DNA from 4 places in the Bacillus hominis genome. Region 1 is predicted to be linked to each of the others. Evidence: riboswitches for the same ligand, from Rfam matches in the RefSeq annotation. Region 1 holds a riboswitch; each other region holds the start of a gene.
The links. A riboswitch is a leader RNA that binds a small molecule or an ion and turns the genes downstream of it on or off. The one in region 1 is predicted to bind lysine.
Positions count from the first base shown of each region.

Region 2: it holds a riboswitch for lysine, as region 1 does, so the genes downstream of both, QUF93_RS10950 (aspartate kinase) here and lysA (diaminopimelate decarboxylase) in region 1, are expected to answer to the same signal.
Region 3: it holds a riboswitch for lysine, as region 1 does, so the genes downstream of both, QUF93_RS06695 (amino acid permease) here and lysA (diaminopimelate decarboxylase) in region 1, are expected to answer to the same signal.
Region 4: it holds a riboswitch for lysine, as region 1 does, so the genes downstream of both, QUF93_RS16940 (amino acid permease) here and lysA (diaminopimelate decarboxylase) in region 1, are expected to answer to the same signal.

Region 1 covers NZ_JAUCFS010000005.1:1,355,852-1,360,547, forward strand. The annotation lists gene pssA (CDP-diacylglycerol--serine O-phosphatidyltransferase) at 1-105, opposite strand, end outside; gene QUF93_RS09310 (LTA synthase family protein) at 271-2,157, opposite strand; gene QUF93_RS09315 (DUF3888 domain-containing protein) at 2,419-2,814, shown strand; lysine riboswitch at 2,903-3,084, shown strand; gene lysA (diaminopimelate decarboxylase) at 3,264-4,580, shown strand.
Region 2 covers NZ_JAUCFS010000005.1:1,663,855-1,668,550, forward strand. The annotation lists gene QUF93_RS10950 (aspartate kinase) at 194-1,423, opposite strand; lysine riboswitch at 1,626-1,812, opposite strand; gene QUF93_RS10955 (DoxX-like family protein) at 2,003-2,908, shown strand; gene QUF93_RS10960 (DUF4166 domain-containing protein) at 2,915-3,526, shown strand; gene QUF93_RS10965 (YndJ family protein) at 3,532-4,696, shown strand, end outside.
Region 3 covers NZ_JAUCFS010000005.1:821,339-826,034, reverse strand. The annotation lists gene gapN (NADP-dependent glyceraldehyde-3-phosphate dehydrogenase) at 1-1,035, shown strand, start outside; gene racE (glutamate racemase) at 1,087-1,914, opposite strand; lysine riboswitch at 2,115-2,296, shown strand; gene QUF93_RS06695 (amino acid permease) at 2,443-3,867, shown strand; gene QUF93_RS06690 (ABC transporter permease) at 3,928-4,696, shown strand, end outside.
Region 4 covers NZ_JAUCFS010000005.1:2,785,636-2,790,331, reverse strand. The annotation lists gene QUF93_RS16950 (DNA alkylation repair protein) at 113-883, opposite strand; gene QUF93_RS16945 (iron-sulfur cluster biosynthesis family protein) at 917-1,222, opposite strand; gene QUF93_RS16940 (amino acid permease) at 1,337-2,803, opposite strand; lysine riboswitch at 2,917-3,109, opposite strand; gene QUF93_RS16935 (GNAT family N-acetyltransferase) at 3,431-3,898, shown strand; gene QUF93_RS16930 (sulfite exporter TauE/SafE family protein) at 3,920-4,696, opposite strand, start outside.

The DNA of each region.
Region 1 (4,696 bases):
AATAGCAGCTGATTTATAATATCCTAAAGATGCATAGCCGATTGATAAAAATCCGCTATATAAATTTCCGAGCGTAAATAAGTTTGGAATAGCTGCTCTATACAAAATCTGATCCCTTGCTTTCTGTTATAAATTCTTAATTAGTGTATGAAAGTTTACTTATTTTATCATACCATAAATTTCTTTCTCATACGAAAGAAATTCCCAATTTGTGAAAGATTTGAAGTGTAAGTAAAAAAGAAGCAACTTTTCACAAAGTTGCTTCCTACATTATTCAAATTTCGTTGTCATCGTTCCAGTTTTATATCGATTGTTAGGATCGAATCGTAATAAATCTCCATAAATCAGTTTGTCAGAGAGTTTTAAATCTGTTTTTGCTTTTTCAATATACGGCTGACATAGTGATACATCTGCCTCTTCACCTGAGCTTTTTTTGTAGCACACATTTTTTGTATACACATAATCCTCTGTTACAAAACTACCATCGCGCATTACCATAAGTGGATCTTTTTCTTTTATAAATAAGTCAGTTCCAAATTCAACTGATTGATTCGTTTTAATACCAAGTAAATGAAGCAGCGTTGGTTTAATATCGATTTGACCGGATACTTTAGAAATGACTTTTCCTTCTTGACCAGGTACATGAATGATGAGAGGGACGCGTTGTAATTGCATCGCATCAAACGGTGTAATAGCGTCTTTCCCAAGGAACTGAGCCATAGCTGCGTTATGGTTTTCGGAAATACCGTAATGATCACCATAAATGACAATAACGGAATTGTCGTACAGTCCTTCTGCCTTTAATTGATTAATAAATAATTTAAGAGCTTCATCTGTGTAACGAACTGTTGGGAAGTAGCGGTTTAAAACAGCACTTTCCGAATTAAACTCATCAACATATTGATCTTCTGGATTTAGAAGAAACGGAAAATGGTTTGTTAAAGTAATAAATTTTGTATAGAACGGCTGCGGTAAAGATTTTAGTTTTGGAATAGATTGCTCAAAGAACTCTTTATCTTTTAATCCCCAACCGACAGACATTTGTTCCGTGCCTACGTAATCATTTAAATTAAAATAGCGATCATATCCAAGTGCAGGATACATTACATCACGATTCCAAAATGTTTTATCGTTTGAATGGAAGACAGCAGAAGAATATCCGTATTTCTTTAATTGTTCTGGTGTGGCTGTATATTCATTTGTTGCATGAGTAAAGAACACAGAACCACGATCTAACGGATAAAGTGAGTTTTCCACGATAAATTCAGCATCAGAAGTTTTACCTTGTCCAGTTTGATGATAGAAGTTATCGAAATAAAAACTATCTTTAATAAATTCGTTTAAAAATGGAGTGATTTCTTTTCCATTTATTTTTTTATTAATAACAAAACTTTGTGTAGATTCCATTGAAATTAAAATTACATTTTTCCCTTTTGCAGCTCCAAATAAGTTTTTATCTACGTGTTTATCTTTTGCGTCAGTATAGTTTTTAATCTCAGAGAATCCGTCCCCACTTGCAAATACACGTTCAGCTGAAGATTTAGATTGGAGTGTAATATCAAATAGATGATATGTGTATAAACCTAAATTTTTCACGACAGTTTGACGGTCAAATGAGCGTGAGAACATTTGTGGCTTATAAATAACTGAAACGACAATTTGCAGTGCCAATATCGCTGTTACACCACTAAAGAAAGTTCGCTTTTCAGAGCGTGAAAGTGGTGTTTTGTCACAAAATGCCGGGAATTTACGTGATATAAACATTAAAATAATTGCATCCGCAAATAAAAGTAATGTTTTATACGTAAAGAGTTCTTTAATGCTCGTTCCTAAATCAGCCATATTATTTGTTTGGAATAAAACGGGGAAAGTAACGAAATCATCATAAAACCCGTAAAACATTGCATTTCCAAATAAAATAAATGACAGAACAAAACTAATTCCAATAATAATTCGGTTGCGGTGCTTAGATGCAAGTAAAGCGAAACCGAAAAATAAAAGTAATGAAGCTAGTGGATTAATAAAAAGCATAAATTCTTCAAAGAAGTTATCAATTTTAATATCGAATGCTAGCTTGTACACAATATATGTTTTAATCCATAATAAAACGACTGCAACGAGTGCAAATCGCAGTTTTGGAAACAAATGTTTTAGCATAATATACTCCTCTCTTAAAATCATGACAGTTCCTGTGAGTTTGTTTGAAAAGTGTCTCACTTTATATATACGAACAGTCCTTTATTATTATGATTATTATACTATGAGTATCATTATACGAAAATAAAAGAGGGTTGTGGGCCTTTTTTGCAACAATTGAGTAGAAAAAGCGAAGTGGGAGACAATAAAATGGAATTTCTATGTATGATTATTATCATTCGTTAAACATGGAAAGTATTGCGTAATGATAAGGAGGTTATGATGCGAAAATTATTATATTTTATAGTATGCATTAGTTTTATGCTTTTTGCTTCACCGAGTGTGTCAATAGCCCAATATGATGCACCCCTTATGGAAGATGCACTTTATTCTGTTTTATTTCCAAAAATAAATAAAGCAATTGAAAAACAATATGGGACCTTGAAACCTTATCAATGTCCTAAAATTATTAGTATAAAAAAAGTGTATAGTGGTACATATTTATTTCAAGCAATTATTGAAGTAACGAAGTATGAACAGGTTGGAGGGAAAATTCTTCCCCCATTTGAAAAAGTAGCAATTACATTTAATAACGAAGAAGGCGAATGGGAAGTAACAAAGATTATAGTAAAGCGCTTACCAAACGATGCGAAACTAAACTGTAAAAAAACAATATAAAAAATTGTTTGACAAATAAAATGTTCCTTTGGTATTGTTAATAGCAACATTAGATGTTTGAAAATTAAATAGACTTACCTCATCTACTCTCAAAGGTAGAGGCCGCGATAGGAAAGAGTAAGCTATGTGAGATTTAGTGGAATCTGTGATCATAGGTTGAAAGGGACTATTGCCGAAATATAAGAATGACCACCTTATTCTTATATTGGGACTACATTGAATAAATGTAGTACTGTCATAATATTTATTTTATGGAGAGCTATTTGGAGATGTTGATGCGGTTTCTTATTTGAGAAGATAACAACTCGTTTATTTTTTCAATATATATTTTTCCTAATAAGAAACGCGTGTGAACATTGTTCCGCGCGTTTTTTGTCTATCTAAAAGCGTGCTGCAATGAATAGAAGATTGGGGTTATGAGTTTTAGAGGAAATAAGGGAGGAATTCAAATGTATTTACACGGCACAAGCCGAATCAATGGGCAAGGACACTTAGAAATTGGAGGGTGCGATACGACGCAACTAGCAAAAGAATACGGAACACCACTTTATGTATACGATGAAGAGTCAATTCGAGGGAAATGTCGTGCGTTTCATCGTGCTTTTAAAGAAAGTGGTTTCTCTTATCAAGTAGCATATGCTAGCAAGGCGTTCTTGTGCATGGAGATGTGCCGAGTAGCTCGTGAAGAGAATATGTCTTTAGATGTTGTTTCTGGAGGAGAATTATATACTGCGCTCCAAGCAGGGTTTCCTGCATCGCGTATTCATTTTCACGGAAATAATAAAACAGAAGAAGAAATGATTATGGCTCTTCAGGCAAATATCGGTTGTTTTGTAGTAGACAATTTCTTAGAATTAGAAATTTTACATGATTTAGCAGTGCAACATGGGAAATTTGTGAACATATTAATCCGTGTAACGCCTGGAGTAGAGGCACATACACACGAATATATAACAACAGGTCAAGAGGATTCGAAATTTGGATTTGGTGTTTCAAATGGTCAAGCGATGCAAGCAATTGAGCTTGCCTTGCAAAAATCAAATTATAATGTGTTAGGAATTCACTCGCATATTGGATCCCAAATATTTGAAACGGCTGGATTTGTTCGAGCAATTGAAGTACTCCGCCAATTTTTAGAAGAAGTGAGAGAGCGAACACATTATGTGATGAAAGTATTAAATGTGGGCGGAGGTTTCGGTATACGTTATACGGAATCAGATACACCGTTAACACTTGAAACGTATGTGCACGCTGTAACGAGTACGATAAGCGAACAATTTACACTATGTGAATATCCGCTTCCAGAAATATGGATTGAACCAGGTCGTAGTATCGTAGGTGATGCTGGAACAACACTTTATACAGTCGGATCGGTGAAAGATATTCCTGGCATTCGAAAATATGTTTCAGTCGATGGTGGAATGACAGATAATTTAAGACCGGCTCTATATGGAGCTCGTTATGAGGCAATGTTGGCGAATCGAGGAAATGATGAAAATGAGGAACTCGTTTCGATTGCTGGGAAATGCTGTGAAAGTGGAGATATGCTTATTTGGGATATTAATCTCCCGAAAGTTGCTTCTTCTGATTTACTAGCGATTTCATGTACAGGTGCATATGGGTACTCGATGGCGAATAATTATAATCGTATTCGTAGACCAGCTGTCGTTTTTGCAAAAGGTGGGACATCACAAATTGTTGTAGAGCGTGAAACATATGAAAATATTATTGGGAACGATCGCATACGTATTAAAGAGCTGGTGTGAATGAGAAAGAAGGAGTTGTCTAGTAAAGGCAACTCCTTTTAAAAAAAGAAAAATAATTAAATATATCGGAAAACTAGGATTGAAAAAAATCTGAATTGTGATAAAATACAAATACA
Region 2 (4,696 bases), 310 kb from region 1:
GTGAGAAGAGTCATGTATATTTCCTAGGAAAGGATATAATGAATAATTTAATTGTTTTATAGTGATTTATGAATATTGATAACAAGATAAAAAGCTGTCTGCATAGAGTTTTAAAATTCTATGTGAACAGCTTTCTATTTATATAGGAAGGAAATAGATTAATATAATTTGTTGTAAGTTTTACCGGCAGAAATTAAATCATTTGCACTAAAGGTTCAATTTTCGCCATAAATGATTGATGCAGTGCTTCAACACCATCTACTAAGTGAATTCGGTCAATGACAACTGATACTTTAATTTCAGATGTACTCACCATTTTAATATGAATACCGCCTTCTTTTAAAGTAGTGAACATATTCGCAGCGACACCTGGATTAGATACCATACCTGATCCTACAATTGATACTTTCGCTAAATGATTTTCATGTTCTACAGATTCATAGTGAAGTGCTTCTTGATTTTGTTCCAATACTTCTAATGTTTCTCTTAAATCATTAGAATGGATTGAGAAGGAGAGGTGGACAGTTCCTTCATTTGTAATACTTTGAATAATAATATCTACATTAATATGTGCTGCTGCTAATGTAGAGAAAACTGTTGAAAGTGCACCTTGTTCTAATCCTTTAATTGTGACGCGTGTAATATTATCCTCAAATGCAATACCTTTAACGATTGATTGTTGTTCCATGGTACATTCTCCTTTTACAATTGTTCCGTTTTCTTGTTCCATACTTGAGCGAACTTCTAAAACTACGTTATGATTTTTAGCAAATTCGACAGCGCGTGGGTGTAATACGCCAGCACCAAGGTTGGCAAGTTCTAACATTTCGTCATAAGAAATTTCATCTAATTTATAAGCATCTTGTACAACTCGTGGATCAGTCGTATATACGCCGGTCACATCTGTATAAATATCACATTTTTTTGCTTTTAGTGCCGCAGCTAATGCGACAGCAGTTGTATCAGAACCACCTCGTCCAAGCGTTGTAATTTCATTTTCTTCACTTACTCCTTGGAAACCAGCTACTATAACAATCGTGCCTTCAGTAAGGTGAGACTGAATACGACCAGTATTAATATCAGTAATCCGTGCACTATTATGTACAGATTCTGTCGTAATACCAGCCTGCCATCCTGTTAATGAAATTGCGTTATAACCTTTTGTTTGTAGTGCCATTGTTAATAATGAAATGGTTACTTGTTCTCCTGTAGATAGGAGCATATCCATTTCACGTTTACTTGGATTTTCAGTAATAGCGTTAGCAAGTGCTACAAGTTCATCCGTACTTTTTCCCATTGCTGAAACGACAGAGACAATGCTATGTCCTCGTTCATATTCTTCAATAATTAAATTTGCTACATGTTGAATGCGTTCAACACTTCCGACAGAAGTACCACCAAATTTTTGTACAATCGTTTCCATTACGAATTCCTTCTTTCGTCCATTTTTAAGAATAGATTAGGACATATATAAATCCCAATATTCCTGTAGTTACCAGAGAAAAAAACAAAAAACACCATCTCAAATAAGTGAGGATGGTGCTGTTACAGGAAAAGGGAAACAGAAAACGGAGCTAATAAAAAAACCGCCAAAAAAGGAATATCATAAAAAATGATATCTCTTTTTTGTAGATAGCTCTTCATACATACACTTTTGTATATATGACAGTTCTGTTTCTATTCGAAAACAGCCCCAATTGATAAATACAGAGAAATTTATCGATTTCGGCAACACTTCCTTTCATCTAATTTCATAGACATCTCTGTGTCTCCATTAGAATACTCATAAGTATTGCAACCTCTATCTCACGTTTTAGGCGAGAGTGTTTGAATTATGAAGTTGTTGGTAACATTTGTTTTATAATAATTCAAATTTTTGGGGGAATCAAGTGTTTTATATATTTTTTAAATTCTTTCTTTTTTACAAAGAAGTTTGTGAAAAATGTAGCAAAATAAATTCATTGCATGTACATTAAAAATATAGTACTTAGGAGGTGGGGGAATGAGTAAGAAAAAGCCTATTTACGTTGCAACAGAAATGAAAACAACAATGGAAAAACTATGGGAATATACACAAGAACCAGACATACATACAGAGTGGGATGCTCGCTTTACTGAAATTTCGTATTTAGAGAAAAAAGAAGGAGAACCGCAGCAGTTTTTATATAAAACAAAGATCGGATTTGGACTTGAAATAGCTGGGGAAGGTGAATCGATAGGTGAAATAAGAAAAGAAACTGGTGAAAGAATTTCTTCTTTGAAATTTTGGACAGATAATACATTATCACTTATACAAATAGGGCGTGGTTATTGGAAGTATACAACGAATAAAGAATACATTCATTTTGAAACGCAATATGATTATGACACGAGATTTGGTCGTATAGGAAATGTAATTGATTCATATATTTTTCGACCTTTATTAGGATGGGCGACTGCTTGGAGCTTTGATGCCCTCAAATTATGGTTAGAAAAGGGGCTTCATCCTAGTTTGCTAATTAAAAGAACGATTACGTATTGGCTCGTTTGTTTTTTATTTGCTTTCGTATGGTTATATCAAGGGATTGTACCGAAAATAATCTTTGCTCATCCAGAGGAAGTGGAAATGCTTTCTATGCTTATTGGTTCCAATGAAAATAGCATGTTTGCTCTCAAAATAATTGGGTTATTAGAAGTATTTTTTGGTGTTGTATGGATATTGCCACTTCCAAAACGAAAATTATTTTTAATGCATATTATTTTGTTGCTAGTCTTAACATTAGCAGCTGGATTTACAAATATCATAAGCTTTACAGAGCCGTTTAATCCAATTACATTAAACGTTCTACTTATGGGGGTATCGATTGTCGGTTATATAAATAGTTTTGATTTACCGAGTGCAAAAAATTGCAAGAGGAAGAGAAAGTGATAATGTATGGCTAATATTTATGAAAGACTACTAGGAAATTCTTATAAAAGACTTCATCCAAAATTACAGAAACGCTATGAGATTACCGAAGAAAATAGCTTTACTGGAGAAGGAAAGATGGATGAAATTTACGGTGGCTCTTTTTTTGTTAAATTGATATTGAAAATTGCATCGAAGTTTCGAATGTTTTTCTCCGAGCGGGGAAAGAAAGTTCCATTTACGATACATAATACCGCTGAGCGGGATGAACATGGAAATGAACTTGTACGGTGGAATCGTACTTTTTATTTTCATAATAAGAAAAGATATTTTAACGCGGTTATGCAGTTGGATGAAACAGAAAATGAAATTGTAGATTATTTTGGTGAACCGCACATACTCGTTTCTACGTTGAATTTTCATATTGATGAGATAGGGGCAATGCATATTTCGTCAAAGAAACAATGGTTTTTTATGTTTGGAAGAAAAATTCCGTTGCCGAAATTTTTGTATGGAGAAGCAAACATTGTTGAAAGCTTTGATGACGAACTACAATGTTTTCGAATTCATGTACAAGTACGAAACCCGTTAATTGGTTCGCTATTTTCATATAAGGGAACATTTGTGGAAAGGAAATAAACGATATGAGAAATATAATATTTGGGCTTGCTTGTTATATTGTTTTTTTAATATATGAGTGGTCGAATGTAAATCCAGTTGAGGCAATTATATTATTATCCGTTTTACTATTTATACCGATGTCTTTTTGCATTATTGATAAAAGAACAAGAAATGGATCATCGTTACTATTTTATAAATTCGTATCGTTTTTATATCCAATTGCAGCAATTAGCGCGATGCTAGCTTTCATAACAAATCATTTTGTCTTTGCACTCCTTTGGTTTATGTATACAGGAATTATTGCATTATTTGGTGTTAGTAGGTTGCTAGAAAGAGGATGGAAGCCTTTAGAAGAAACAGCAATAGATAGTGCGTTTATTTATTTGTTTCTAGGCGGTTTTTGGTTCTTTGCTTCTGTAGCAAAACTTTCAATTATGCACTTTAGTTCTGACATTGTTTTACTCACAGCTGCACACTTTCATTACTCGGCATTTTTATTGCCGTTATCAGCGGGTTTACTTGGAAGAAAAAGAGAACGGGGAAGTAAGTTATATGACGCTATTATGTTTATCATCGTCATTTCTCCAATGACAGTTGCAATAGGAATTACGTATTCGAGGGTGTTTGAATTTTTTGCAGTGTTCATATATTTATGTGCCATTTATGGATATGGAGTTTACGTGTGGAGAACGAAATTCAATACTATAAGTGCGAAGGTACTTTTGGTTCTTTCTTCTAGCACACTTATGGTAACAATAATGTTTTCACTCATATATTCATACGGAAATTTCAAACAAGTAATGACGATTACAATTGCACAAATGGTCTGGATTCACGGTGTGGTAAATGGAATTGGAGTAGCGTTACCGGCATTTGTTAGCTGGATGATTGAAAAAAGTGTTCCGAATTATAAATATTATGGGAAACCAATGAGCAGGTTAAGAGGAAATGTGTCGATTGGTGAGGCATTTTTACATAGTAGAAATTTAGTAGATGGCAAGGAATACAGTGGACTAGTTGATAAAATGAGTGATTTTCATAGTGAAGCATTTGACGTGACGAAGATTCCTATGAGTATTATTCGCTTTTATGAAAATACAACAGCGTATGAGTTACAATCGAATATTCAATGGGCTCGTTGGTTCCGTCCATTTGCATTTTGTTATGAGAAAATGAGTAAACGTTTAG
Region 3 (4,696 bases), 530 kb from region 1:
ACGAAATCTAAACTTGCGATTATCCAACGCGCACCACTTGGTGTTGTATTAGCGATCGCACCATTTAACTACCCAGTAAACTTATCTGCTGCAAAACTTGCACCAGCATTAATTATGGGTAACGCTGTTATTTTCAAACCAGCAACTCAAGGTGCAATTAGCGGTATTAAAATGGTTGAAGCACTTCATAAAGCTGGCCTTCCAAAAGGGCTTGTAAACGTAGCTACAGGACGCGGTTCGGTAATTGGTGACTACTTAGTAGAACACGAAGGCATTAATATGGTATCGTTCACAGGTGGTACAAACACAGGTAAACATTTAGCGAAAAAAGCTGCGATGATTCCACTTGTATTAGAACTTGGTGGTAAAGACCCTGGTATCGTTCGTGAAGATGCTGACTTACAAGATGCTGCAAACCATATCGTAAGCGGTGCATTCTCTTACTCTGGTCAACGTTGTACAGCTATTAAACGTGTACTTGTACACGAAAACGTAGCGGACGAGCTTGTTAGCTTATTAAAAGCGCAAGTAGCTGAGCTATCAGTTGGATCTCCAGAACAAGACAGCACAATCGTTCCATTAATAGACGACAAATCTGCTGACTTCGTTCAAGGTTTAGTTGACGACGCTGTTGAAAAAGGTGCAACGATCGTTATCGGTAACAAACGTGAGCGTAACTTAATTTACCCAACATTAATCGACCACGTAACAGAAGAAATGAAAGTTGCTTGGGAAGAGCCATTCGGCCCAATCCTTCCAATCATCCGTGTTTCTTCAGATGAACAAGCAATTGAAATTGCTAACAAATCAGAGTTCGGCTTGCAAGCAAGTGTCTTCACAAAAGACATTAACAAAGCATTTGCAATTGCTAACAAAATCGAAACTGGTTCTGTTCAAATTAACGGACGCACAGAGCGCGGCCCTGACCACTTCCCATTCATCGGTGTAAAAGGTTCAGGTATGGGCGCACAAGGTATTCGTAAGAGCCTTGAGTCTATGACACGCGAAAAAGTAACTGTATTAAACTTAGTTTAATCTTATATGTAGAAGCTGATCTAGTTTTAGATCAGCTTCTTTTTATACAATTTAGTTCACGAGTTGTTTTTCCATAGGTAAATTCACACATTCTACAGAAATTTGATACCCTAGCCATCGCTCAGCAATATGTTCAAATGATGAAACAGAGCCTGTCGTAAAAAATCGATGCTTTGGATTAAGATTGTCAGACAGAATTCCTTTGTGCTGTAAAATGGTGCTTAACTCTATCGCTGTTTCTTCTGCAGAACTAATAATCGTCACAGCCTCTCCTAACTCCTTTTTTATATAGGACTCTAACAGTGGATAATGCGTACACCCAAGAATTAACGTATCTATATCTTCTTTCGTTAATGGCAGTAAACCTTGTTTCACTTGCTGCATTACATATGCTGTGTCTTCTAATTGATTTTCTACAACTGTAGCTAAAGTCGGACATGCATGACTATGCACTTCCAAATATGTATCCAGCTCGTGTAATGCTTGTTCGTACATATTAGATTTTATCGTACCTACAGTTCCAATTACTCCAATTCTCCCTTTCTTTGTCACTTTAATTGCAGCTCTTGCTCCCGGATGTATAACGCCAATAACTGGAATAGAAAGTGCTTCTTGCAAATCAGTCAATGCAGCAGCTGCACCAGTATTACATGCTACCACTAAAGCTTTTAATGGAAACTGCTTGAGGAACTCAACCATTTCAAATATGAAAGATTGTACCTCCTCTACACTTCTTGGCCCATACGGACAACGCTCATTATCACCAATATAGTAAATGCTCTCTTTAGGCAATTGACGCATAATCTCACTCGCAACTGTTAATCCCCCAACTCCCGAATCTAACACACCTATTACTGAATGTTTATGACATGTAGACATATACTTCATCCCCTTTTCAATCATCTAGCGCTAATAACATTTATTATATTATGAAAATTCAATATTACATAATAATCCCTCTCCCTTTTAATCACAAACTCTTCTCTATAATCTGATTATTGCTATATCCATTGACGTATAAAAATTCATTTGTTACTCTTAAATACGTTAATTTAATATTTAAATCCTCATTCGTATCTCGGTGAGGTAGAGGTTGCAGTCATTAAGAGTATCATTTCAGGAGATGTAGTGGCATTGATGAAGAAATGAGAAAGGAATGATTGCCGAAGTAAGTCGTGTCCACCATGCACACTTGCTGGGTCTGCATTTAATAAGTGCAGAACTGTCACAAACGTTTCGTTTGTGGAGAGCTATCGAGAGGTATGTCGTGGGTTTCTTATAAGATAGAAAGCATGTAGCGGCAAATTACGTGCTTTTTTTGTTTTGTTTGGAACTTCTCTTCCCTAATCGGAAGACATACATATCTCCTCGCTTGACTTGGTTATACTAACTTTGGAGGTATTTTCTATGCAACAAAAAAAATGGGGCTTTTGGGTACTAACAGCTTTCGTTGTCGGTAACATGGTTGGCGCTGGTATTTTCATGGTGCCAAGTACGTTGGCACAAACAGCTAGCCCTCTCGGTGTTACTTTAGCTTGGTTAACAACAGGGTTTGGTGTTTTAATGCTAGCTCTTGTTTTCGGTAATTTAGCAATTCGTCGTCCTGATTTAACGACAGGACCACAAAGTCATGCATATGCTTTATTCTCATCACCAAAAAAGAAAAAAATGGCTGGTTTCAGCATAGTATGGGGATATTGGGTTGCAAACTGGGCAAGTAACGTTGCCATTATCACATCTTTTGCGGGATATTTATCGCTCTTCTTCCCGATTATGAAAGATACACGACTATTGTTTTCAATCGGCTCTTTCAATATAGAAGTTGGAAAACTAATTACATTTACTATTTGTTCTGTCTTACTATGGGGCACACATTTAATTTTAACAAACGGTGTAAACGGCGCTGGGAAATTAAACTTCCTTGCAACAACAACGAAAGTAACCGGATTCCTTCTATTCATCATTGTTACGTTATTTGCATTCGAAGCTTCAAAATTTGGGCAATGGTACACACCGATGATCGATAAAGAAGGCGTATCACATGGTCTCCTTTCACAAGTAAACTTAGCTGCTCTTACAACACTTTGGGCATTTATCGGGATTGAATCAGCCGTTCTTTTATCAAACCGAGCTACCTCTCCCAAAACGGTAAAACGTGCGACTGTTGCTGGTTTACTAATAACAGTTGCAATTTATTTAGGAATTACAATTTTAACAATGGGTGTACTTCACGTTGATAAATTACAAGCTTCTGAACGTCCATTAGCAGATGCATTAAACGCTGCAATGGGTCACGGCGGCGGGAAACTTATGGCATTACTTGCTCTTACTTCCCTATTCGGTTCCATATTAGGCTGGATTTTATTAAGCTCAGAAGTACCTTATCAAGCAGCAAAAGAAGGTTTCTTCCCTTCCTTCTTCGCAAAAACAAATAAAAAAGGAAGTCCAATTCATTCACTACGATTAACAAACATTATGTCGCAAGTGTTCTTATTCTCAACATTATCAGGAACCATTGCGGAAGCTTATACATTCGTTATTACCGTATCAACACTGGCCTATCTCATTCCATATCTCGTTTCACCAATCTTCCAGTTAAAACTAGTCGCAACTGGTGAAACGTATAAAAATGAAATGCGGGCAAGAATTACAGATGGCATAGTCGCAGTTATCGCACTTTGCTATGCACTATGGGTTATTAAAACAGGCGCATCCGATATTAAAACATTCCTTCTCGGAATTGGTCTATTCGTAATTGGCTTTGCCTTCTATCCATTAATGAATCGTGATCAGAAAAAAAATAAAGAAAAGAAAAACGAGCAAGTTGCGTAACGCAATTTGCTCGTTTTTTGCTTAATAAAACATATATAATAGAAAAAAGAGGTGAAAAACATGTCAATCGAATCACTATGGAGCTCTCGCTTTCAACAACATATTCAAAATGCCATCACATATTTTGCACGTATGATTAACGGTTTACTATATAGCTTCATCTTCGTCTCATGTGTAGGTGCATATTATTACGCCAAGTTTCTTAAAACGGATCCTTCTAAAGGAATATCTTTATTACTCATCACAATCGTACTTACACTCATTATAACGAGATGCCCAATTCGCACATTTATTCAAAAACCTGACGCCGTCTATTTACTAGCACTAGAAGAGAAATTAACATCCTATTTTAAAAAATCTCTTCTATATAATTACATCATTCAGCTTTTCCCGCTTATATTTACGTTCCTTATTATCGTACCTCTTGCCATGCAATCATTACAATTAACTGTACCTTTTTTATGTACAATCTTTATCATTTTAATGGTTATTAAAGGCTGGAACATATACATACATTGGGTATGGCGTGATAGTCATGAAAAAAACATATGGCTTATCATTCGTATTGCTTGTAACGCACTTATCATTTACATGCTGTTTTATGTTGCAAATATCATTGTGCTAGGCGGCTTACTATTACTTCTTGCTTTCCTACTTCTATATACGAAAAAACAACCTACAAAACGAATACCGTGGGATTACATAATCGAACAAGAAGAAAAATTGGACATACGCTTTTATCAATTCGCTAGCATCTTTACTGATGTGCCGCAACTAAAAAAACAAGTAAACAGCAGAAAATGGCTTACAAATTGGATCGAACCTTTAC
Region 4 (4,696 bases), 1.4 Mb from region 1:
AGGTTACTAATGAGGAGAGAAGTATAACAATATTTGAAAAGGAGCTAATAGAGGGGAGAACAAAAACGCTTATACTTCATTTTTGAAGCATAAGCGTTTTTGTTTAAAATACTTAAAAACAAAAATCTTTTGGTAAAGTACCATTTTTTATCACCGTTCTTAACCCATGTTTTATAATCCAAGGGTTAACAGGAAGTTTGTTATCACGCAATTGCTGCAACCATTGAAAAACGAGTTCGTTATCTTCTTTCGTAATATCATTAATGTGATTGGCTACCGATTTTTGAACATATTTAGAAGGGTCATTCATTAATGGCTCAAGAAGCTTTAAATTATTTCTAAAGTCACCTTTCAGAGCGCCTATTTTTTTTGCCCAAGGAAGTCTTGGTCTAGTACCTTCTGACACTAATCGCCTAATGTGGCTGTTTTCGTCATGTATCCACTGTTGTAATATGTTTAGTGTGTCTTCATGATATGTTTCAAGAAAAGGACGAATGGCATATTCAGCAGTATTCCTTTTTGTTATTTCATACATTGCATTGAATGAGGATTCAAAATCGTTAAGTCCATATTTTTCAACGTATTTTGCAATAGGCATATACATATATCCCTTTGTAAATGTACCTACTTCTGTTGTGTTTTCTGGTCCCAATGTTTTCAGTAATATATGTATTGCTTCATTAAAATCTTTTTGTAATGCATTGTGTAATTCATCTGCTATTACTTCTATACGTTGTTTTAACTCTAAATTTTCAACTTTATATGTTACAGAATCTACAAAGTTTTTTTTAGAGAAATTAGAATCATGTTTAGAAATAGAATCAGCCATTTTTTCTGCTAATTCTTCATTAAATAAAAATTTCAATGGAACATATTTACCCATTTTTTCACCTCATTGGTCAAATGAAAATAATTTTTATTTTTTAACCGACAATCCATAAACCAACGTCTCACTAGGCGTCGTAATACTAAAACCAGTCGTCTTATAATCAAGTTTCACCGTATCACCAGTGTAGTCTTTCGTAAATGAGTCCATTTGTACAATAAGCTGTTCATCTTCATATACAACATCATCCGCATTATATGTATCCCAAATTAAATCCACATCAACGAAAATACTGCAAGAGTTTGTCATTGTTCCTCTAATACGAACGATTTTTTTGCTTTCACGTTCTAATCTATGTATAGCTGCTTTTGCTTCATCAGTAATACGAATGTTCATGTAATCCCAACCTTTATGTATATTTCCTTTATTATTGCAAAAACAAAAGAAATAGGGAAGTAAAGAGGGTTGTAATAAAAAACGAGCAAACATGAACTGTTTGCTCGTTTTACTTTATTTTAGTTCACATTTATCAAGAGGAATCACTTTTGTTTTCTTCGTAAATTTATATCCTAACCATAGTACTAAGAAAAGTGGTAAACCGATGTAAGAAACGAATACACCGTTCCAATCGATAGATTCTCCCGTAAATGCGCCATAGTTTTGTCCTAAAATGACAATGACACAAAGTGCAAATGCAAAGATTGGACCGAACGGGAACCATTTTGCTCGATAAGGTAAGTCTTTTAAATCTTTTCCTTGTGCGATATATGCTTTACGGAAACGATAATGACTAATTGCAATTCCAACCCATGCGATAAAGCCAGACATTCCGGATGCGTTTAATAACCAAATGTATACAACGCCGTCACCGAATAAAGAAGCAATGAAAGCGATACTACCGACAATCGATGTTACGATTAATGCGTTAACAGGTACGCCGCGGCTATCCAATTTACCTAAGAACTTTGGTGCTTTTCCTTGGCGAGCTAAATCCCAAAGCATACGAGTTGATGCATACATACCAGAGTTACCAGCAGATAAAACGGCCGTTAAAATAACAGCGTTCATAACAGAAGCAGCGAAGGCAACGCCCGCTTTTTCAAAAATAAGTGTAAATGGACTTACTGTTACATCACTTGCGGCAAGGCTTTCAGTTGTGTAAGGAATTAATAAACCGATAACGAGAATCGCAAGGATATAGAATAAAAGAATACGCCAAAAGATCGAACGAATTGCTTTTGGAATATTACGCTCTGGATCAGCAGTTTCACCAGCAGCTACTCCTAATAATTCAGTTCCTTGGAATGAGAATCCAGCGGCCATAAATACACCGATAATTGCCATAATACCGCCGTTAAATGGTGCATCTGCAACAGTGAAGTTTTTAAATCCAACAGATTCGCCGCCCATAATTCCAAAAATCATCATGAAGCCGACAATTAAAAAGATAATAATAGTAACTACTTTAATAAGTGCGAACCAATATTCAGATTCACCAAACCCTTTAACAGATAAATAGTTTAAGAGGAAAATAATAGCTAAACATAATCCACTCCAAATAAGAGAAGGGGTATCTGGGAACCAAAATTTCATAATTAATGTTACAGCAGCTAGTTCAGCAGCAATTGTAATCGCCCAGTTATACCAATAGTTCCATCCAAGTGCAAAACCAAGTGATGGATCAACAAATTTTGTTGCATACGTACTAAAAGATCCAGTAACAGGCATGTAAGCTGCGAGTTCAGCTAAGCTTGTCATTAAAAAGTAAACCATAATTCCAATTGCGGCGTATGCGATTAGTGCACCACCAGGTCCAGCTGTGTGGATTACACCACCGCTGGCAAGAAATAATCCGGTACCAATTGTACCACCGAGAGAAATCATCGTAAGGTGCCTTGATTTTAAACTACGTTTTAATTCACCTTTTCCTTGTGCAGTTTGTGTTTTAGAGGTAGTTTGATTCGTTGCGCTATTCATGTTCAACACTCCTTTTCTTGTAAGATAGGAAGGAGCGGGGGGAGAAAAGTACAAAAAACCGCCAAAGGAATTTGGCGGAACGTTTCACAAATAACCACCCCATCATACCCTTCCGTTAAGATAGCACCCCACGTTTACACGGTAATTTTGTAAACGTGACAGTTCTGTTCCTTTCGGAGACAGCCCCAGCCCATATTTCCAGAGAAGAAATATAAACTTCGGCAACTTTTCCTTTCAAACGGGGTCGGTGACATTCTCTGTGTCTCGTCCGTTCTACTTTTAAAAGTCGCAACCTCTACCTCATCGGACTGATGAGGATTTATATATTGCTAAGATTTTTAATATATGGCAATTGTAATGACTTTCTGAAAATATTGCAAGGAATTTTGTTAGGAAAAGTCAAAAATTATCGGTTATTGTTTAGGAAACGTTTGCAAAACTCCACCCGAACCTACTTTTATGTAACGATAAGCAAAGAAAAAATTGTTATACAAATGTTTCGCAAAAAATAATGAAAAACCCTTTAAAAATGAAAGGAAATTCAGAAAATATAATTCGACATTGATGTTGAAATCATGTTTTTTTGTTATGATTAACCTATCTTTTAAGTGAAAAGGGGAAATAATAATGAAATTAAAAACGGAAAGATTACATATAGTGCCGTGTACAGAAGAGAATGTTCACATTGCTAATAATCAAGGATACAATAGTGGCCCGCATATTTTAGGGCATATAGAAAATGTGAAACAAGATGCGGATTTATTACCGTGGGGCGCGTGGTATGTTATTCGGAAAGAAGATGACATCGTTTTAGGTGATATAGGATTTAAAGGGAGACCGAACGAGAATCATACAGTAGAAATTGGTTACGGATTTATTGAGAAATATTGGAATAAAGGTTATGCTACAGAATCTGTAGACGAATTAATAAAGTGGGCTTTTCAGACAGGAGAAGTAGAAACGATTATGGCGGAGACACTCTTTGATAACAATAGTTCAATTCGTGTATTAGAGAAATTACATATGAAAAGAGTAAATAGTACTGAAACGATGATAAATTGGAAGATTGAAAATAAAGAATACCGCTCGAAGTAAATCGGGCGGTATTTTACGTAATTATGGTAGCATTTGTTTTTGATCTGTTGGGTATCCAATTGTTGAATGTTTCGAGTGGTTACGGACAGAAATGAAAATAGAGATAATAACGATAAGACCAACTACAACATAAGAAAGTGTAATAATAGTTGGATCAACTTTAAATGATGTAAGTAATGTACGTATATTCGTAAAGATAATAAGTCCGCCAACGAGTACGCCAAGTAAATGCGAAGGAACGATGCGTACTAACCATGCGGCGATTGGTGCGGCAACAATACCACCGAGCATTAGGGCAAATACCCAAACCCAGCTTATTTGTTCCCAACCAAGTGAGATGAAAAAGCCGATTGTTGCAGCGAGTGAAACAGGAAATTCGCTCGTATCTACAGATCCAATAACTTTTCTAGCATCATTTCCTCTTGCAAGAAGAACAGGTGTCGTAATAGGTCCCCAGCCACCACCGCCAGTTGAATCAACGAATCCTGCGAACAGACCGAGCGGCACAAGTTGTTTAGCAGACATACGCTTATTTGAAGAAACAATTTGTTTTTGAATGATGAATCGTAATAAAATATAAACCCCTAAAGTAAATAAAAATAAGGAAATGTACGGTTTAATTACATCGCCAGGTAAATTACTTAAAAAACATGCCCCAACAAATGCGCCAATTGCTCCAGGTAATGTAAGTCTAGAAACTGTATATTTATCAACGTTTCCAAATCGTATGTGAGATGCACCAGAAGCCGCAGTTGTAACGACTTCAGCTAAATGAACCGATGCAGATGCAACAGCCGG